Regions from separate parts of the Bradyrhizobium sp. CCBAU 45389 genome, predicted to be linked through region 2. Evidence: predicted binding sites of a transcription regulator. Region 2 holds the regulator's gene; each other region holds the start of a gene.
What was found. The regulator LexA, encoded in region 2, represses DNA repair genes until DNA is damaged. The targets are predictions, from matches to a motif close to TGTTCNNNNTGTGTTCNG.
Positions count from the first base shown of each region.

Region 1: XH79_RS09495 (helicase-related protein) is a predicted target of LexA. The motif match lies at 2,623-2,640, and genes of this name have one in related genera.
Region 3: XH79_RS08205 (PA0069 family radical SAM protein) is a predicted target of LexA. The motif match lies at 2,647-2,664, and genes of this name have one in related genera.
Region 4: ruvC (crossover junction endodeoxyribonuclease RuvC) is a predicted target of LexA. The motif match lies at 1,721-1,738, and genes of this name have one in related genera.

Region 1 is NZ_LBIY01000075.1:17,502-22,826, forward strand. Features, by position in the region: gene XH79_RS09495 (helicase-related protein) at 1-2,341, opposite strand, end outside; gene XH79_RS09500 (DUF3108 domain-containing protein) at 3,119-3,982, opposite strand; gene rpmB (50S ribosomal protein L28) at 4,458-4,766, shown strand; gene XH79_RS09510 (hypothetical protein) at 4,984-5,325, shown strand, end outside.
Region 2 is NZ_LBIY01000010.1:34,761-40,085, forward strand. Features, by position in the region: gene XH79_RS05680 (ComEC/Rec2 family competence protein) at 1-519, shown strand, start outside; gene XH79_RS05685 (GAF domain-containing protein) at 529-1,470, opposite strand; gene XH79_RS05690 (hypothetical protein) at 1,696-2,127, opposite strand; gene XH79_RS05695 (hypothetical protein) at 2,323-2,526, opposite strand; gene lexA (transcriptional repressor LexA) at 2,700-3,401, opposite strand; gene XH79_RS05705 (molybdopterin molybdotransferase MoeA) at 3,578-4,789, opposite strand; gene XH79_RS05710 (hypothetical protein) at 5,020-5,214, opposite strand.
Region 3 is NZ_LBIY01000070.1:7,805-13,129, forward strand. Features, by position in the region: gene XH79_RS08195 (acetate/propionate family kinase) at 1-83, opposite strand, end outside; gene XH79_RS08200 (phosphoketolase family protein) at 88-2,475, opposite strand; gene XH79_RS08205 (PA0069 family radical SAM protein) at 2,686-3,849, shown strand; gene XH79_RS08210 (VOC family protein) at 3,888-4,343, shown strand; gene XH79_RS08215 (ribonuclease HII) at 4,421-5,242, shown strand.
Region 4 is NZ_LBIY01000087.1:164,715-170,039, forward strand. Features, by position in the region: gene ruvB (Holliday junction branch migration DNA helicase RuvB) at 1-528, opposite strand, end outside; gene ruvA (Holliday junction branch migration protein RuvA) at 549-1,166, opposite strand; gene ruvC (crossover junction endodeoxyribonuclease RuvC) at 1,163-1,690, opposite strand; gene XH79_RS17700 (YebC/PmpR family DNA-binding transcriptional regulator) at 1,904-2,650, opposite strand; gene XH79_RS17705 (methyl-accepting chemotaxis protein) at 2,869-4,617, shown strand; gene XH79_RS17710 (methyl-accepting chemotaxis protein) at 4,737-5,325, shown strand, end outside.

The DNA.
Region 1 (5,325 bases), on a different contig from region 2:
CGGCGGGCTTTTCGCCGGACGAGTTCTCGCGCCAGGCCAGCGCCGGGCGGATCAGATCGGCAAGACGCTCCAGGATGTCGACGCGCACGGCGCGCTCGCCGGCCTGCTTGTAGCCGAGCACGCGATAGGCATCGCGCGGCAGAGCCTTGTCGACCGGGAACGAGGTGCGGCCGGATGATGCCAGATGCTGCGCACCCGAAAGTGCGGACAGATCGACATTGTCCTGCTTCAGCGCCCACAGCAGCGCGGCGAGCGCACGCGCAGCAGGCTTGAGCAGGCCGGGGAAATAGATGTGATAGGCGCCGAAGCGGACGCCGTATTTGCGCAGCGTCGCACGCGAAGGCTGGTCGAGATCCTTCAGCTCGTTCGCGATCTTCGGACGCTCGAGCACGCCGAGCGCCTCGACCAGCTGATAGGCGATGCCGCGGGCAATGCCGGTGACATCCTCGGCCTTCGACAGCTCGAACATCGGCCCGAGCAGCTTTTCGATATGCGTCTTGACCCAGAGCTCGAGCCGCGCCTGCACCTTCTCGCGGGGGCCGCCGGTGAGGCGCTCGTCGGAGATGATGCGGATGCGCGGATGCAGCGCGTCCTCTGCGGCGGACAGCCGCGCCACGGCGTCGCCGGTCCAGCGGATGATGCCTTCCGAGGTCAGCACGAACTGGTCGTCCGGCGCATTGCCCAGTTTTTCGGCGCGCGTGTTGATCTCGCCGGCGAGCACCGCTTGCGCTGCAGCCTGCAAGGCTTTCGCATCGGAGCCGGCCTCCGCCGCATCCGGTGCAAAGGTGAAGCCGTCGAGGCGGCCGATGACATGGCCTTCGACGATGACTTCGCCGGTCTTGCCGATTTCAGTATTCAAGCTCGTGTTCTCCCGCAGGCGGCGCATCAATACACTGGTCCGACGATCAACGAAACGCTCAGTCAAGCGTTCATGGAGCGCATCCGATAATTTATTTTCGACCTCCCGCGTGATCCCCTGCCAGCGTTCGGGGTCTTTCAGCCAGTCCGGGCGGTTGGCGACGAAGGTCCAGGTGCGGATCTGCGCGATCCGGGCCGACAGCGTGTCGATATCGCCGTCGATGCGGTCGGCCTGGTCGACCTGGGCCGCGAACCAGGAATCGGGGATGCAGCCCTTCTGCATCAGGAAGCCGTACAGCGTGGTCACCAGCTCAGCATGGGCGGCCGGCGACAGTTTCCGGTAATCGGGGACCTGGCAGGCCTCCCAGAGCCGCTCCACCGCGGCCTTGCCATGCGCGATATCGCGCACCTCGACGTCGCGGGCGGCATGATCCAGCACGCGCATGTCCTCGGCGATCGGCGCGCGCGTCAGCGCCTCATGCCCGGGAGCCAGGTTCAGCGACACCTGGAGTGCGCCGAGCGAGGAGAAATCCAGCTTCGCGTTGCGCCATTGCAGCATCTTCACGGCGTCGAAGGTGTGGTTCTGGAGCGCATTGACGAGCTCGGGCTCGAACGGCGCGCAGCGGCCCGTGGTGCCGAAGGTGCCGTTGCGCGTGGCACGGCCGGCGCGGCCGGCGATCTGCGCGAATTCGGACGGCGTCAGGCGGCGGAACTGGTAGCCGTCGAACTTACGGTCGGAGGCAAACGCGACGTGGTCGACGTCGAGATTGAGGCCCATGCCGACGGCATCGGTGGCAACGAGATAATCGACGTCGCCGTTCTGGAACATCGCCACTTGCGCATTGCGCGTGCGCGGCGACAGCGAGCCGAGCACAACGGCGGCACCGCCATGCTGGCGGCGGATCAGCTCGGCGATGGCATAGACCTCGTCGGCCGAGAACGCGACGATGGCGGTGCGGCGCGGCTGGCGCGTGATCTTGCGATCGCCGGCGAATTCGAGGGTGGACAGGCGCGGCCGCGTGATCATGGACACGCCGGGCAGCAGGCGCTCGATGATCGGGCGCATGGTCGCAGCGCCCAGCAGCAGCGTCTCGTCGCGGCCGCGGCGGTTGAGGATGCGGTCGGTGAAGACGTGGCCGCGCTCGAGGTCGGAGGCGATCTGGACCTCGTCGACGGCCAGGAAGGAGACATCGAGGTCGCGCGGCATCGCCTCGACCGTGGAGACCCAGTAGCGCGGGTTCTTCGGCTTGATCTTCTCTTCGCCCGTCACCAGCGCGACGCTCTCCACGCCCGCGCGATCGGCGATCTTGTTGTAGACCTCGCGCGCGAGCAGCCGCAGCGGCAGGCCGATCACGCCCGAAGGATGCGCCAGCATCCGCTCGATGGCGAGATGGGTCTTGCCGGTGTTGGTCGGCCCGAGCACCGCAGTGACGCCCGCGCCGGGTGCGCGCTCGGAGGCGAAGGGGGAGGGAGAGAAGGCCATGTCTGGGGGATTAGGTAGTGCCGATTTGGGCGAATGTCAGTGCTGTTTGGGGCGGTGAGGCGACCGGGGTGCCGACCATGTCTCCGAACGCGGAGCGGCGGCCGCCCCCACTGCTGTCATCGCCCGGCTTGACCGGGCGATCCAGTACGCCGAGGCGGTCGTGACGGAACCGAGAAGCCGCGGCGTACTGGATGCCCCGGTCAAGCCGGGGCATGACAGCGGAGCGTGTAGGAGCCGCTCCCCAAACCTCGCGCAACTGTTTCACTTTGCGACGCTTTTTCCGTTCTCTTTAAGCTTCGGAACGACTCTAGAACGAATCGCGGCCGAATCGCTGACTCCCGCCAGAGTCCTGTTCCGTTCACGCAACATGTCGCGGGACTCGTCTTAAGCGCGCACTAGATGGAGTTTTGTCCTGCCGCACAAGCGACGTTTCGATGGCGGGTTCCTTAAAATTGGGGACGGCGCGGAGTCGAATCAGAATCGGGGAGGAGTCAAATGGATTCCCGGATCAGGGCGACAAAACAAAAACTGCGAAAACAACCCCATGCACAGTAGAGACGGGTGAGTGGCGGTCGGTGGGCTGGAAGCCCGTAAGGCATTGAAGCAGCTCGCTTTCTTACCCTCCCCTGGAGGGGGAGGGTCGGCGCACGTTGAGCGCAGCGAAATGCGGCGCGGGGTGGGGTGATCCCTCCACACGGGGACCGTTCGAGGGGAGAGATCACCCCACCCCGCTCGCGCTTTGCGCGATCGACCCTCCCCCTCCAGGGGAGGGTAAGATCACTGCGTCTTCGCCACGCGCGGCGGCTGGGGCGACGTGACGAAGCTCGTCGCTTCCAGCATTGCCGGCCCCAGCGGCGTCGGCACTTTCAGCCAGAATGGAACCAGGATGCGCGTGCCGGCCACCGGGGCGAACGCGATCTCGATGTTGCGCTGGGCGGCGAGGTATTTGATCACGGGGCGATCGGGGATGTAGCCGGCGACGGGCACGAAATAGAGCGCGCAGACCACGACCGGGCCACGATACCCCTTCTCCGCCTTCACCGTCTCCATGCGCTTGAAATCGAGTTTCAAGTCGTAGCGCATGCGGCCGTCGAACACGGGCGCTGCGTTGTGGCAGGCCTCCGGCGTCACAGGGTCGCCGGTGCCGGGCACGCGCAGCAGCGAGGCCGTCATCGGGTCCCAGACGCCGCGGCGATGCGCATCGGTGACGACGATACGGTCCGGATCGACCGGCGGCTCCGGCACGATGCCGAACTCCTTCACATTGCCCTTGTCGAGGGTGATGTGGATCTCTTCGGTCTTCTTCTGGGTGGTGGTGGAGGCCTGGTAGCCGGTCGCAACCAGCGCGCCGTTGACGACGCGGCCCTGGCTGGCGCCCGTGCCGGACCCGCCCGTGAACGACTTCAACAGCCCCGTGGTGCCGCCCGAGGCCGCGGCCGCGAACACGTCGTCCTGGATGTCGATGTTCCAGGCGCCCTTGCCGACGGGAATGCCTGACAGCGTCGCCTCATATTGCGCCTCGAGCTTGCCCTGCGCGGCCGCAGGTCTCGCCCCCCACGCCAGGACGAGCCCGCAAAGGGCCGCGAAGGCCAGCCGGCCGGCTGCACGCAGCCGGGGCAGGTAAGGGGTCAGGGTCTTCACGAAGCCATCCAATGGGGCCGTCAGGCCTTGTTAGTTAAGCCAAAAATCGCGGCAAGCAATCGGTCCGGGTGCAAAACACCGGGAACTCCACCGGATATCTCGGTCGCGAATGCGCCCTTTATGTGATGGTAAGGCGTTTCAATCATTGCCGTTTTAGTGATCGGGGTGTGACGCTGGGGCGCACCTCTCCCCGCTACCTCCGCTGTCATGCCCCGGCTTGACCGGGGCATCCAGTACGCCGCGCCCCCTCTGTTCCAGCCGTGCCGCTGATGGTACCTGCTCTGCCGCGCAAGATCCCGGGTTCGGGCGCCTCCGCCCGCCCCGGGACGACGGCCAGAAAACGGGCCGTCGCCTTGACTACCCGCCCCTTCCCCCCTATACGTCCGCCCGCTCCCTGCAAGGACAGAGAATTTGCCCCTGTGGCGCCCCGAATGGCGGCCGCAACTCGTTTGGGGCTCGAACAAGGATTTGTGACATGTCTCGCCGCTGCGAACTGACGGCCAAGGGCCCCCTCGTCGGCCACAAGGTCAGCCACTCCAACATCAAGACCAAGCGCCGCTTCCTGCCGAACCTCGTCAACGTGACGTTCATCTCGGAAGCCCTGGAGCGCAACGTGCGCCTGCGCGTCTCCACCAACGCGGTGAAGAGCGTCGACCACAATGGCGGCCTCGACGCCTTCCTGCTCAAGGCCAACGCCGACGCCCTGTCGCCGCGCGCCCTCGAGCTGAAGCGCGCCATCCAGAAGAAGGTCGGCACCACCGCGCCGGTCAAGAAGGCCAGCTAAGACAATTTACCGTTAGGGCGGGGGCTAAGTCGCGTCGCGTGGCGTAAGCTTAGCCAGTAAGAGTTTTGCGTGACGGCCGGATCGAAAGATCCGGCCGTTTTTGTTTTGGAAATGGCGCCGCCGCACGATTGCAAGGTCGCATTTCCTCTAGCGGGAGGAGAAAGTCTCCTCAATAATCGGCGTCGCGCTTTAGGGACTCTCCGATGCGGAAGCTTCCATGATGTTTGAAGGGCCGCGTACTTATCGCGTTCAGAGAGCCGATCGGGAGCCGCTCCTGCGGTTCATGCGCGAAGCGCTCGAAGCACGAGGATGCCGGATCATCTACGCCTCAGAACCGGATCGCGCCCCCTTTGTGATTGCATTTGAAACGCTCACGGGCGAGCGAATGGGCGTCGTCGCCTACGCCTTTCTTGCAACGCGAACCCCAACAAAGAACCGGCCTGACGATGAAAGGAGCTTCCAAGTAAAATACGGGAGTAAGCTGGAAAACAATCTGCATGAAATCTACCAAGATCCGCTCGGTCTCCTCACAACCGTATTCTTGGGAATTTCACCCGAC
Region 2 (5,325 bases):
GCCGGGGACGGCGCGAGCGTCGCGGTGCGGGGCAGGGACGGGCACCTCCACATGATCCGGGCGAGCAAGGACAGCTTTCTGCTGAAGGAGTGGCTGGCTGCCGACGCCGATCCGCGCGATGCGGGCAGTGCCTCACTGGCCGACGGCGTGTCGTGCGACGAGGCCGGCTGCGTGACGCCGCTCGCCGACGGTCGCCTCGTCGCGCTGGCTTTGCGCATCGATGCACTCGCGGACGATTGCAGCCGCGCCGCGCTGGTGGTGACGGCCCGGCCCGCTGCGCCGGATTGCGCGGCGATGGTGGTGGATCGGCAGCGTCTCGCCGCGCAGGGCGCGCTCGCGCTGACGCGGCGAGGCGACGGCTTTGCGGTCCAGGCCGTGAAGACTGGAGGCGCAGACCGCCCGTGGGCACCGGCAACCGCCGGCGAGGGTGATTACGGCGCGAGCCTTGCGCCGCCGGCGCCGGCTTCCCGCAGCCGGGATGCGACGCCGTCCGAGGCCGATATGCAGGCTGAGGATTGAGCGGACGGGCTACAGGTACCAGGCCAGCACGGCGTCGAGCCCGGCGCTCCCGATCACCGGCAGGGCCACCAACTGGCTCAGCCCGGACGCGCGGGCCTCAGCGGCCGCGATCGATTTGTCATGCGCGAGATCATCGTTGAGCGCGGGCATCCCGGTGGCCCAGGCGCCGCCGATGCTGCCGTCACTGCTGGCAATGGATTTGTCCGCATAGAGCGCGGCAAGGTCGGTCTGGGCGCTGCAATCGCCGGCGCGGAAGACCAGCGCAGAACGGGTCTCGTTCGGCACCCAGATCTCGAAGCGCCGTGCAATTGGCGTCGCCTGCGCGGAGAGGAAGGTCAGCACCCAGGTCTGGTCGGTGCCGGTCCGGTAGGGCACGCCGACGCCGAGATTGATCCCGACCTCGGCGGCGTCTTCCCAGCGCAGAAAGCTCTTGGCGTTGTGCAGGTCCTTGATGATCAGCGGCAGGCCGGCTTTCCAGGTGCGTCCGGGCAGGCCGAAGCCGCGCGGAAACCTGGTGTGACGGGAGTTGAACTCGAACATGTCGGCGGTGCCATAGTAACCGTCGACCAGTCCCATCTCGTGGGAGGTATCGGGGTCATTGTGCCAGAGCTCGATCGCGCCGACATGCGCCTCGTCGTCGCCGCAGAACAGCACCATCACGGCCTGCAGGAATTCGCCTGAGAACACCGGCACCGCCACGCCGCAGGTCAGGCCCGCCGCGAGCGCCTGGTCGGTCCGCTTGAAATAGGAGTTGGCGAATTTGGTGAGGATGACGGGATGGCCGGAAGCCCAGGCCTTGCCGGGAAGGCCCTCATCCCGACCGAAGCGCAGATCTTCGCTTGCGGCCCTGAACGCGGACAACCCTTCGCCGTAGAGGCCGCCGCCGAATTCCAGCCGCATGCGCGTCCGGTCGGGCACCCAGAGTTCAACGACGCGAATGAAGGTCTTCATCGAACGTGCCCGCTGCCTCAAGCCTCCTGGCAGCATCGGCCATTTGCCTGCAGAACGGACGTTCAAAATTCAGGCAGGGCAGCGCAAACTTCGTGCGACGGAGAACAGCGGCGGGCGAGCCGGCGAAGGTATTTTCGAAGATGCAAACCTCACCATCTCGCCGGCCGCGGCCGGCGATGGCGATTTCAATCTTGGCCCCGACCCGCGAGCCGGGGGGCAGCTAGGTCAGCCAATCGGCAGGCGTGTGATCGTCGGCCTGTCGGCGGTGATCTGCGGCTTGTGCTCGCGCTCGCCGAGTGGCTGGGTCACCGGCAATTGCAGCACGGTTGCGCGCTGGCCTTCCACGAGCTGAGTCACCAGCACGTATTTGCCGTCGGGGAATTCGATCGCATCGTGATGGCGATCCGGAATGTGCGGATCGATCTTGCCGAACTTGCCGACGCGCGAGTTGATGGTGCGCGTCCAGATCCAGCGATTGTCGTAGCGGACATTGTCGGCGAAGGCGAGCTCCGTTCCCGGCAGCAGGCATACCGCGACCGACATGTCGGCTTCGGAGGCGAAGCCGCGTGTCGAGGTGCCGCGGAAGGTTGTCGTGACGATCGTCTCGCCGACTTCGGCGGGACGCGTCGCGACGGCGTGCAGGCTGTAGTCACACATCGGGGTGCTCCTCATTCGAAGATAGCGACCCGCGCCTCCTGTCGAGGCACAGGCCTCTATCAGAGTGGAAGCATACAACGGTCTGCTTGGTTGTGGGCAAATCTGCGGCTTTGGGTCCGCAGGCCGCCATCACAATATCTTTTTCAGATGCACGAGGAACAAAGCCTGCTCCCGTGCATTCGGCATGCTTCGTCGTCAGCGGCCAGCAGGTGCCGACCAGCCTGAATACGGCCAGGCGGGTTGCGACGGCGCTGCAATGGCTCCGCGTGCGTTGCGGAATTGCTCGCTCGTCGTCGGCGGCGTCGCCTTGCGGACATGATGCGACTGTGCGGCGACGGCCTGTGACACTGACGTTGCGATCAGCGCCATCGTGACGATGCTCAAGACGATCTTGCGCATGGTTGTCTCCTCGGTTTCTCACAAGGCCTGCGAAGCGATGAGTGCTTCGTGCGGCGTGCCGAGGATCTAGCGCGGGAGAGGTGGCCGGATAATCTGTGCAGAACCAGAAAGACTATCCAGCCGGAGCGGACAATCGTCCGCTCCAACGCGTGTCGAACGATCGCGAGGTCAGCTCAGTACTTCCGGTACAGGCCGATCAGCTTGCCCTGAATCTTCACCCGGTTGGGCGGCAGGATGCGGACCTCATAGGCGGCGTTGGCGGGCTCGAGCGCGATCGAGGCGCCGCGGCGGCGGAAGCGCTTCAGCGTCGCTTCCTCGTCGTCGATCAGCGCCACCACGATGTCGCCGGTGTCGGCGCTCTCGTTGCGCTGGATCAGCGCCATGTCGCCGTCGAGGATGCCGGCTTCCACCATCGAATCGCCGCGCACTTCGAGCGCGTAGTGCTCGCCCGAGCCGAGCATGTCAGGCGGCACGCTGATGGTGTGGCTGCGGGTCTGCAGCGCCTCGATGGGCGTGCCGGCCGCGATACGGCCCATGACAGGCACGGCGACCGGACGCTCACCCTCGTCGGCGGGCGGGCTGGAGGTCGTGCGCACCTTGCCGAGATTGCCTTCGATGACGCTCGGCGTGAAGCCGCGACGGTTGCCGGCGGCCGCCTGAAGCTCGGGCAGCTTGATGACCTCGATCGCGCGGGCGCGGTTGGGCAGGCGGCGGATGAAGCCGCGCTCCTCGAGCGCGGTGATCAGGCGATGGATGCCCGATTTCGACCGCAGATCGAGCGCGTCCTTCATCTCGTCGAAGGAAGGCGGCACGCCGCTTTCCTTCAGTCGCTCGCTGATGAACCGCAGGAGCTCGTATTGTTTGCGCGTTAACATCTCGACCAAAATCCCCCGGTTGATGTCGTTCGATTCCGAGACGCTCAGTTCAGCGATAAGCCGCTGCATGCTCGAAACAAATCATGAACGGACACTATATGTTCGATACATGTTCCGCAACTGCTTAATTTACCGTGAACGCGACAAAGTTCGCGGAACGCGTGTGGTGACGGCGCTCAGACGGGCAGAGGCAGCACCTCGCATGGCGAGCCGGCTTCGGCCTTCGGCGCGAACGGTGCGCGCACGAGAAGTGCCTGTGCCGCAGCGAGATTCGCAAGCAGCGAAGAATCCTGGTGATCGACGGGAAGGGCGATCAGCGTGCCGTCGTCGCGCCGCTCCAGCCGTGCGCGCAGATAGTCCTCGCGGACATCGTTTGCGCCGAGGTCGCGGCCGAGCACGGCGCGCTCGCGCCGATGGTGAATCACGGCGCGGCCCGACAGCGCGCGAATCAACGGCACCATGAACAGGAAAGCGCAGACGTAGGACGACACGGGATTGCCGGGCAGGCCGATGACGCGCATCGCGCCGAGCCGGCCGTGCATCATCGGCTTGCCCGGCCGCATCGCGATCTTCCAGAACGACATCGCGATGCCCTCGGCCTTGAGCGCCTGCTGGACCAGGTCGTGGTCGCCGACCGAGGCGCCGCCGCTCGTGACCAGGATGTCGGCGCCGCTCTCGCGGGCCCGGCGTATCCCGGTGGCGGTGGCCTCCAGCGTATCGGCGGCCACGCCGAGGTCGACGGTATCGGCGCCCTCCTGGCGGGCGAGCGCGTGCAGGGCATAGCCGTTGGAGTAGACGATCTGACCGGGGCCGGGCATTGCGCCCGGCATCACCAGCTCGTCGCCGGTGGCGAGGACCGCGACCTTTGGACGGCGTTGGACGGGTAAATGCGGGTGATTCATCCCGGCGGCGAGAGCGAGATCGCGTTCGGTGAGCCGGGTTCCCTTGCGCAGCAGCACGTCGCCCTCGGCGAAGTCGATCCCGGCGCGCCGGATATGCCGTCCGGGAATCGCTGCTTCCTTGATCGTGATGCGCTTGCCGTCCGCGGCCGTGTCCTCCTGGATCACGACCGCGTCTGCGCCGGCGGGAACGACGCCGCCGGTGAAGATCCGGACTGCTTCGCCGGCGCCGACCGACCCGGCAAATGGCCGTCCGGCCGCAACCTCGCCAATGACCGTCAGCTGGGAATCGATCGTCGCCGCATCGGCCGCACGCACGGCATAGCCGTCCATCGCCGACATCGCCTCCGGCGGCTGCGTGCGCCGCGCCGCGACGTCGCGCGCGAGCACGCGATGGAAGGCTTGGTCGAGGGGGATCGTTTCCTCAGGCAGCGGCTCCGCGCCGGCGAGCACCGCGGCAAGCGCGTCAGAAACCGGCATCAAGGCCACGGCTGAAAACTCCTGCTGCGCACGTTCGGCAAATCGGCGGCCAGAGTTCTAGCCGAGTGCGGGCGCAGAGGCAAAACAGCGGAGGTGCGGGATGATTCAGCCTGCGTTGTCCGCTCTGTCCTGAAAGATGGACGTCAAATCCTCCGCGGCATGATCCGGAAGGCGAGGCAGACCGGCACAAGGACGGCCATGGCAAGCACGAGAAGAACGAGCGCCACGGCCAGCATCGGTCAACTCCTGGCCGGTTCGTCCGGACTGACGTCCGGCGCTTTGGGACCCTGGTCCTTGTCGGGCAGCGGGTCGGCCTGGGATTTCAGGTCGGCGGCCTTCCTGATCAGCTTGGCGGATAGGTCGGAGTCCGAAGTGATTCTTGCGAACTCGAGCAGCAGAGAGGCTTGCTTGGTGAGGTAGGATTTGCCCAGCACGTCGATCGGTCCAATGCAGAAGTCCCAACGGACTCAAGAGTCCGGAAGGGCCGATTTCGTTCCCGGAACTCCGTACAAAAATGCACAAAGTGATTTGGTTCCTCATTTTGG
Region 3 (5,325 bases), on a different contig from region 2:
TCGGCCGCCGCGATATCGAACAAGCCGAACTTGATGCTCGAAGAGCCCGAATTGAGGACAAGAACCGCCTCTGGCGCCCGCATGGCGTCAGCCCGCCTTGCTCGGCCAGACCCAATCGCGGACCTCAGGCATGTCCTCGCCGTGCTCGCGCACATAGCGGGAGTGTTCGATCAGCTTGTCGCGGAATTGCTGCTTCACCCGCGCGGCCCTGGTCGCCAGATCAGGCACGCGTTCGATCGCCTCGATCGCGAGGTGGTAGCGGTCGAGCTCGTTGAGCACGACCATGTCGAACGGCGTCGTCGTGGTGCCTTCCTCGGCAAAGCCGCGCACATGCAGGCCGGCATGGTTGGTGCGGTTATAGGTCAGCCGGTGGATCAGATAGGGATAGCCGTGATAGGCGAAGATGACGGGCTTGTCGCGCGTGAACAGGCTGTCGAAGTCGCGGTCGGACAGGCCGTGCGGATGCTGCTCCCTCGGCTGCAGCGTCATGAGGTCGACGACGTTGACGACGCGGATCTTCAGATCGGGCAGCACCTTGCGCAGGAGATCGACGGCGGCGAGGGTCTCCAGCGTCGGCACGTCGCCGGCGCAGGCCATCACCACGTCGGGCTCGGCCTTCGTGTCTTCGTTGCCGGCCCAGGTCCAGATGCCGATGCCGGCATCGCAATGCGTCGCGGCCTCCTGCATCGACAGCCATTGCGGCGCCGGCTGCTTGCCGGCGACGATCACGTTGATGCGGTTGTAGGTGCGCAGGCAATGGTCGGCGATCCACAGCAGCGTATTGGCATCCGGCGGGAAGTAGATGCGGACGATGTCGGCCTTCTTGTTGGCGACGAGATCGACGAAGCCGGGATCCTGGTGGCTGAAGCCGTTGTGATCCTGGCGCCAGACATGCGAGGTCAAGAGGTAGTTCAGCGAGGCGATCGGCCGCCGCCACGGCAGATGCCGCGTCACCTTCAGCCATTTGGCGTGCTGGTTGAACATGGAATCGACGATGTGGATGAAGGCTTCGTAGCAGGAGAAGAAGCCGTGGCGTCCGGTGAGCAGGTAGCCCTCGAGCCAGCCCTGGCAGAGATGCTCGCTCAACACCTCCATCACGCGGCCGTCCTGGGCGAGATGCACGTCGTAAGGCTGCGTCGGCTCCATCCAGACGCGTTCGGTCGTCTCGAACACGGCGTCGAGCCGGTTTGACGCGGTCTCATCCGGACCCATGATGCGGAAGTTGCGCTCTTGCGCGTTCAGGCGGATGACGTCGCGCAGGAATTTGCCGAGCTCGCGCGTCGCTTCGCCCGTAACGCCGCCAGGCTGCGGCACGTCCACGGCGAAGCTGCGGAAGTCCGGCAGCTTCAGCTCCTTCTTGAGCAAACCGCCATTGGCATGCGGATTGGCGCCCATGCGGCGGCTGCCTTCAGGGGCGAGCGCCTGCAACTCGGGAATGAGCGCGCCGCTCGCGTCGAACAGTTTTTCCGGCTCGTAGCTGCGCATCCAGTCTTCGAGGATCTTCAGATGCGCCGGGTTCTCGCGGCAGCTTGCAACCGGCACCTGATGCGCGCGCCAGAAATCTTCGACCTTCTTGCCGTCGACCTCCTTCGGTCCGGTCCAGCCCTTCGGGCTGCGCAGCACGATCATCGGCCAGCGCGGCCGCTCGACCGTCTTGCGCCCGTCGCGGGCGTGTTGCTGGATCGAGCGGATGCTGGCGAATGCGACGTCGAGCGCGTCCGCCATGGTCTGGTGCATCAACTTGGGATCGTCACCCTCGACGAACAGCGGCTCGTGGCCGAGGCCGCGGAAGAGATCGCGGATCTCGCTGTCAGGCATCCGTCCGAGCACGGTCGGGCCCGCGATCTTGTAGCCGTTGAGATGCAGGATCGGCAGCACCGCGCCGTCATGGGCCGGGCTCAGGAATTTGTTGGAGTGCCAGGACGCCGCGAGCGGACCGGTCTCGGCTTCACCGTCGCCGACGACGCAGGCGACGATCAGATCGGGATTGTCGAACGCCGCGCCATAGGCGTGCACCAGTGCATAGCCGAGCTCGCCGCCCTCGTGGATCGAGCCGGGGGTCTCAGGCGCCGCGTGGCTCGGAATGCCGCCGGGGAACGAGAACTGCCTGAACAGCTTGCGCAATCCGTCCGCATTGCGTGCGACATCAGGATAGATCTCGCTGTAGCTGCCTTCGAGATAGGTGTTGGCGACCATGCCCGGCCCGCCATGGCCGGGGCCGCAGACATAGAGGACGTTGAGATCGAGCGCGCGGATGACGCGGTTGAGGTGGGCGTAGATGAAGTTCAAGCCGGGCGTCGTGCCCCAATGTCCGAGCAAACGCGGCTTGATGTGCTCGGGTCGCAAGGGCTCGCGCAGCAGCGGGTTGTCGAGCAGGTAGATCTGCCCGACCGAGAGGTAGTTGGCAGCGCGCCAGTAGCGATCGAGGAGATCGAGGTCGCCGCTCGCGGCGGCGGTTTTTTGTTGGATTGTCATGTTCCTGCCGACCTTCACACAGCGATCGTCATCAACCCGGTTCCGGCGTGATCGATCCGTCGGTCATGAAACGGGATGGCTGCGACGCCGGTGTTGCGAGAGGTCAAAGGCGGGCGCGCGAAGTTTGGGCAGCTCTACTGTGCATGGGGTTGTTTTCGAGTTTTTTGTTTGCGTTCTTGATTTGTTCCTTTTGCGTGCTATCTTGGCTTCATGAGTCCAGCATCTTCTTCTGCTCTCAAGCACCCGCCGGTCACGGCGCCCTCCGAGCCGGCGGGTGCGCCTTCCGACTTTCCTGAGCTGGCGGTCGCCATCGACCGCCAGCGCAGGCGAGGCCGGGGTGCCCAGTCCAATGCCAGCGGCCGCTATGAGGCCGAGGCGCGCGTCGCCTTCGACGACGGTTGGCAGAGCCTCGAGGATTTGCCGCCGTTCAAGACGACGGTGGCGGTCGACACCTCGCGCAAGGTGATCACCCGCAACGACTCTCCCGACATCGGCTTCGACCGATCGATCAATCCCTATCGCGGCTGCGAGCATGGCTGCGTCTATTGTTTCGCGCGGCCGACCCACGCCTATCTCGGCCTGTCGCCGGGGCTCGACTTCGAGTCGAAACTGTTCGTGAAGCCCGAGGCGCCTTCGCTGCTGGAGAAGGAGCTCGCCGCGCCCGGCTACGAGCCGCGGATGATCGCGATCGGCACCAACACCGATCCCTATCAGCCGATCGAGCGCGAGCGCAAAATCATGCGCGGCATTCTCGAGGTGCTGGAGCGCACCGGGCATCCCGTAGGCATCGTCACCAAATCTGCGCTGGTGGTGCGCGACATCGACATTCTCGCGCGGATGGCCAAGCGCAACCTCGCCAAGGTCGCGATCTCCGTGACCTCGCTCGATCCGAAGCTGGCGCGCACCATGGAGCCGCGCGCCTCGACGCCGCCGAAGCGGCTAGAGGCGCTGAAGCAGCTCTCCGAGGCCGGCATTCCCACCACCGTGATGGTGGCGCCGGTGATCCCCGCGCTGAACGATGCCGAGATCGAGCGCATCCTCGATGCCGCCGCCCATGCCGGCGTCAAGGAGGCCTCCTACGTGCTGCTGCGGCTGCCGCTGGAGGTGCGCGATCTCTTCCGCGAATGGCTGATGGCGAACTATCCGGACCGCTACCGCCACGTCTTCACGCTGATCCGCGACATGCGCGGCGGCCGCGACTACGACGCGAAATGGGGCGAGCGGATGAAGGGCACGGGACCGATGGCCTGGACCATCGGCCGCAGATTCGAGATCGCCTGCGACAGGCTGGGGCTCAACAAGCGCCGCTCCAAGCTGACCACGGATCACTTTGCGCGGCCGAAGCGGAACGGCGATCAGCTCAGCCTGTTCTGACCGGGCAGTTCTGATCGGGAAAGTGGAAGAGGCGTCGCATGAGCAAGGAACTCACGGCCCCGATGCCGCGGCTGACCGTCATCACGCTTGGCGTCAGCGACATCCGCGCCAGCATCGCGTTCTATGATGCCCTCGGCTTTTCGCGCCGGCTGAAGGCGACCGGCGAGGCGGTCGCGTTCTACGACACCGGCGGACCGGTGCTCGCCCTGTTTCCCTGGGACCAGCTCGCGGCGGATGCGTCCCTGCCTGATGAGCCGAGGCCGGCGGCCTTCCGCGGCACCACGCTCGCCTGGAACTGCCGCACGCGCGATGAGGTCGATACTGTTCTGGCTTTCGCCGTCAGCAAGGGAGCAAGGCTGCTGAAGGCCGGGTGCGAGACCGATTACGGCGGCTATTGCGGCTATTTTGCCGATCCCGATGGCCATGTCTGGGAAGCCGTGGTGGCGCCCGGCATCGAGGTCGGCGAGGACCGGCGGGTGCATCTGGCCGAGTAGGGTGGCCGATCTGAATAACGGGAATTATCCGGGGTTCCCGGTTGCGCCGGCTGGGTTGCTTGCGCACGATCCCGGCCATGATTCGGGACAAGTCCGCCAGGAAGCCGGCCAAGGGTGCGCCAAAAGAGGATGCTGCGAAGCAGGCCGAGCCTGCCAAGGCAGCCAAAGCCCCCGCCGGCAAGAAAGGCGTCATCGCGATCGCGCCGCCGAGCTTCCGCCGCGAGCGCGCGCTGATCAAGCGCGGCGTCTGGCCGGTCGCCGGCTGCGACGAGGCCGGCCGCGGCCCGCTGGCCGGCCCCGTGGTGGCCGCCGCGGTGATTCTCGATCCCGACCGCATTCCGCGCGGCATCGACGATTCCAAGCGCCTGACCGCCGAGGAGCGCGAAAGACTGTTCGACAAGATCTGCGCCACCGCCCAGGTCTCGGTCGCCGTGGCCTCGCGCGCGCGAATCGATCGCGACAACATCCTGCGCGCCTCGCTGTGGGCGCTGAAGCGCGCCGTGGTGGCATTGCCGCAGCCGCCGCAACATGTCTTCGTCGACGGTCGCGACAGGCTCGATACGGCTTGCGACTGCGAGGCCGTGATCGGCGGCGACGGCATCGTGCTGTCGATCGCGGCGGCCTCGATCGTCGCCAAGGTGACACGCGACCGCCTGATGTGCGCGCTGGCGCAGGACTGCCCCGGCTACGGTTTCGAGCAGCACAAGGGCTACGCAGTCCCCGAGCACCTCGACGCGCTCGACCGCCTCGGCCCCACCGTCCATCACCGCAGCTTCTTCGCCCCCGTCGCCGCCGCCCGCGCCAAGCACATGCCCTGGACCGTCGAGCCGGTGCAGGACCTGTTCGAGGTCGCCGAGGTCGAGGTGCAGGTGGTGGCTGATACGTCGGCCACCCTCTAGGATGTCTCTCTGATCGCGTGCTCTTCGCCTCTCCCCGTAAGAACCGGGAGAGGGAGCAGACCGAAGTTGCCACGACGCGCGAC
Region 4 (5,325 bases), on a different contig from region 2:
GAAGTTGAGCCGCACCGGAATGCCGAAGCGGTCGCGCAAGGGATTGGTGAGCAGGCCTGCACGCGTGGTGGCGCCGACGAGGGTGAATTTCGACAGCTCGATCTTGACCGAGCGCGCCGCCGGGCCTTCGCCGATGATGAGGTCGAGCTGGAAGTCCTCCATCGCGGGATAGAGCACCTCTTCCACTGCCGGGCTGAGGCGATGGATCTCGTCGATGAAGAGCACGTCGCGCTCTTCGAGATTGGTGAGGAGCGCTGCGAGATCGCCGGCCTTGGCGATCACAGGACCCGAGGTGGCACGAAAGCCGACGCCGAGTTCTTTCGCCACGATCTGCGCCAGCGTGGTCTTGCCGAGGCCGGGGGGACCGACGAACAGCACGTGGTCCAGCGCCTCGCCGCGCTTGCGCGCCGCCTCGATGAAGATCGAGAGGTTCTTGCGCGCCTGCTGCTGGCCGACGAAATCGGACAGCGATTGCGGACGCAGCGCGGTGTCGCCGACATCGTCGCTGCGGCGCTCGGGCGACACCATGCGGTTGGCCTTGGGATCGCTCACTTCGCCAGCTCCTTCAGGCCGAGGCGAATGAGCTGCGCCGTTTCGGCGCCTTCACCCGCACTGCGCGAGGCCGATGCAATCGCAGCGGCGGCCTGCGGCTGGCCGTAGCCGAGATTGACCAGTGCGGAGATCGCGTCCGCCACCGGGCGCGGCGCGCGCTGGTCGTCGACGGCGCCGGCGAGATGCACGACGGCCGGATCGACATTGGCGAAGGCCGGTGCCTTGTCCTTCAATTCGGTGACGATGCGCTCGGCGACCTTGGGACCAACCCCGGGCGTGCGCGACACTGCGGCCTTGTCGCGTAGCGCAATGGCGTTGGCGAGATCGGAAGGCTGCAGCGTGCCGAGCACCGCGAGCGCGACCTTGGCACCGACGCCCTGCACGGTCTGGAGCAGGCGAAACCATTCGCGCTCCTGATCGGTGCGGAAGCCGAACAGTTTTATTTGATCCTCGCGGACATAGGTCTCGATCGACAGCACGGCGGCTTCGCCGGGCGAAGGCAGGTGCTGCAAGGTGCGTGACGAGCAATGCACCTGATAGCCGACGCCGCCGACGTCGAGGATGACGAAATCCTCGCCGTAGGTGTCGATCAGGCCCTTGAGCTTGCCGATCATAACCCCGCCACCTTCAGCCTGAGCGCCGTGCTCTGGCGGTGATGGGCGTGGGTGATGGCGATGGCGAGCGCGTCGGCAGCATCCGCGGACGGCGGCTCGGCTTTCGGCAGCAATATCTTCAGCATCATCGCGATCTGTTGCTTGTCGGCGTGGCCGGCACCGACCACCGTCTTCTTGACCTGGTTCGGCGCATATTCGGCAACCGCAATGCCGAACATTGCAGGCGCCAGCATGGCGACGCCGCGGGCCTGGCCGAGCTTCAGCGTCGCAACGCCGTCCTTGTTCACAAAGGTCTGCTCGACCGCGGCTTCCATCGGCTGGTGGCTGGACAGGACCGAAGCGAGCCCCTCGTGGATCGCGAGCAGCCTGCTCGACAGCGGCAGATCGTCCGGCGGCTCCACTGAGCCGCAGGCGACGTAGATCAGGCGATTGCCCTCAGCCTCGATCACGCCCCAACCGGTGCGGCGCAGGCCGGGGTCGATGCCGATGATGCGAACGGGGCCACGAATCGGGAGCGCAGTCATGGGCCAGTGATAGCGGCTGGCCGCGGCGGGGGAAACAGAAACAGAACGGAAGTAACAGGGGAAGTGGGAGCTACCCACCACAGGTACGCCGTCATACCCCGCGAAGGCGGGGTATCCAGTACGCCGCAGCTTATCCGTATTTCCTCTGGCGTCTCTGGAATACTGGGTCGCCCGGTCAAGCCGGGCGACGACAGCGGAATTCGGAACTGACTGTCAGCCGCCCATCTTCGCAACAAGCGCGTCCGACACCTCGAAATTGGCGTAGACGTTCTGGACGTCGTCGTGCTCGTTGAGCAGGTCCATCAGCTTCAAGAGCTTCTCGCCGGTCTCGTCGTCGACCGCCACCGTGTTCTGCGGCTTCCAGATCAGCGCGGCCTTGCGCGGCTCGCCGAACTTGGCTTCCAGCGCCTTGGCGACGTCGCGATAGCTTTCGGTCGAGGCGTAGATCTCGTGGCCGCCTTCGCCGGAGACGACGTCGTCGGCGCCGGCCTCGATCGCGGCATCGAGCACCGCATCGTCATCGGCGACGCTGCGGTCGTATTCGATGATGCCGGTGCGGTCGAACATGAAGGAGACCGAGCCGGTTTCGCCGAGATTGCCGCCGGATTTGGTGAAGAAGGAGCGGATGTCGGAGGCGGCGCGGTTGCGGTTGTCGGTCAGCGCCTCGACGATGACGGCGACGCCGCCGGGGCCATAGCCCTCGTAGCGGATCTCGTCATAGTTCTCGCCGTCGCTGCCGAGCGCCTTCTTGATGGCGCGTTCGATATTGTCCTTCGGCATGTTCTCCTGGCGCGCGGCGATCACGGCGGCGCGCAGGCGGGGGTTCATGGCGGGGTCGGGCGTGCCGAGCTTGGCCGCGACGGTGATTTCCCGCGCCAGCTTGCCGAACAGTTTCGACTTCTGCGCATCCTGCCGCCCCTTGCGGTGCATGATGTTCTTGAATTGGGAATGTCCGGCCATGCGTGGTCTCTTGTGGAATAGTCAGCCAAAGGTGAGCGTGGGAAGCGCGGCCTTATAGGCCGCCAACCCACCGGAATCAAAGGGCCGTGAGGCTTCAAGGTAGCACTGTAGAGATAGCCACCCCAACGGTCCGTGCCCAGATGTCGGGCATTGTTAACCCTGATTTCATTCCGGACTGCGAAAATACCGTCCGCCCGCCCCCCGACAAGAGAGACCTGATGGCATTCGGATTGTTTCGGAAGCGTCTGCCTGATGCGGCTGCGCCGGCGGCCACCCCGCAGACTGCGCGGCCGGCGGCCATGTCCGAGCCCGGCCCGGCCCATGAGGGCGATTCGGCCAGGGAAATCCTGGAACTGCTGGAACTCGAGCTCGGGGCCATGATCCGCCAGCTCGAGCGCGCCGCCAATTCGGTGGCCGGCGGCGCCGAAGCGACCGCCGCGACACTTTCCGCCATTCGCGACCGCACCGACGCCCTGACCGGCCGCACCAACGCCGCCCAATCGACCGCATCGACCTTCGCCCATGCCGCCGACAAGTTCACCCAGTCCGCGCAAGGCATCGGGGCGCAGGTCCGGGAGGCCGGCAAGCTCGCCGACGAGGCCAGCGCCGCAGCGCAAGAGGCGCGCGCCAATGTCGACCGCCTGCGCGAGTCCTCCGCCGCCATCGGCAACGTTGTCAACCTGATCGCGCAGATTGCGCGGCAGACCACGCTGCTCGCGCTCAACTCGACCATCGAGGCCGCGCGCGCGGGCGCCGCGGGCAAGGGATTTGCGGTGGTCGCGACCGAAGTGAAGGCGCTCGCGGTGCAGACGCAAGGCGCGACGGAAGAGATCACAAAAAAGATCGACGCCCTGCAGCGCGATGCCGCCGGCTCGGCGGAGGCCGTGCACCGCATCTCGCAGGCGATCGAGGCGATCCGCCCGGTGTTCGAGACCGTCAATGGCGCGGTGGCCGAGCAGAACGCCACCACGAGCGAAGTCTCGGGCAATGCCGCGAGCGCCTCGGACTTCATCATCTCGGTCGGCGAAAGCGCGGCCGAGATCGACGCCGCGACCAAGGCGGCCGAGACCCATGGCGAGAGCGTCGCCAGCGCCGGCAAGGCGGTCACCACCTTCGCCCGGAAGCTGAAATCGCGCTGCGCGGTGCTGCTGCGCCAGAGCGAGCATGACGACCGCCGCAAGACCGAGCGGCTGCCCTGCCATCTCAAGCTCGAGAGCCTGCGCGGCGTGATGCCGGTCTATGAAATTTCGATGGAGGGCGTGCTGATCGGCGGCGCAGACGCTGGCCGGCTGGCGCCGCAGGCGATCATCGAAGGCACGCTCGAACAGGTCGGTGCCTGCCGCCTGCGCGTGACGGAGCAATCCAAGGCCGGCGCCCGCGCGCAATTCGTCAACCCCAATGCCGAGCTCTGCGAGAAGATCGAGGACAAGCTCTGGTCGATCCACGAGGAGAACACCGAGTTCGTCACCCGCGCGATGGAGGCAGGCAATGCGCTGACCGCGATCTTCGAGCAGGCGGTCGCGCGCGGCGAGATCAAGGTCGACGACCTCTTCGACACCGACTATGTCGAAATCGCCGGCACCAATCCGCAGCAATTCCGCACCCGCTATCTGGACTGGGCCGATCGCGCGCTGGCGGCGTTCCAGGAAGCCTTCCTCGCCAAGGACCCGCGCATGGCGTTCTGCGCCATGGTCGACCGCAACGGCTTCCTGCCGGTGCACAACAAGATCTATTCGCATCCGCAGCGGCCGGGCGATGTCGCCTGGAACACGGCCAACTGCCGCAACCGGCGCATCTTCAACGATCCGGCGGGGCTCGCCGCCGCACACAACCAGCGCTCGTACCTGGTCCAGAGCTATGCCCGCGACATGGGCAACGGGAACACGGTGATGATGCGCGAGATCGACGTGCCGATCCGCGTCAAGGGCCGGCACTGGGGCGGATTCCGCACCGCTTACAAGCTGTAATGCCCTCTCTCGTGCACTCCTGGGCAAGACGCCGTCCGCGAATCATCCTCTAAAGTCGAATCTGGAATGGGAATGCCGCGGAGAGCCGCTTCTCGGCTCTGACTGGAGAAAGCCCGTACATGTCCCTTGCACAACTTGCAGTACTGGACACCGGATCCAACCGGACGCTTGCCGAACGGCTGATCGACCAGCTCGCCGACCGCATCGGCGGTCTCGGCGTCGAGCTCGCCGACATTGCCGGCAACGTCCAGGAAGTCGCCAACCGCGTCGCCAACCAGTCGGAACGGTTCCATCACCTGCAGAAGACGGCGGAGACGATGGTCTCGGCCAATCACGACATCGCCAACGCATCGCAGGCGGTGCAGACGACGACGTCCGCGGCGGTCGGCGAGATCGCGCAGTCGCGCAGCGCTGTCGATACCGCCGTCAGCCACATCTCCGAACTGGTCGCGGCCGTGGAGCGGATCGAGGCGCGCCTCAGCGCGGTGGGCTCGGCGCTGGCGCAGGTGGCAAAGGTGTCCGGCTCGATCGAGGCGATCGCGAAGCAGACCAACCTGCTCGCGCTCAACGCAACCATCGAAGCCGCGCGCGCCGGCAATGCCGGCCGCGGTTTTGCGGTGGTCGCGAGCGAAGTGAAGAATCTCGCGGAAGCGACCCGCCAGGCCACGCATCAGATCTCCGACACCGTGCGCGATCTCGACGGCCAGA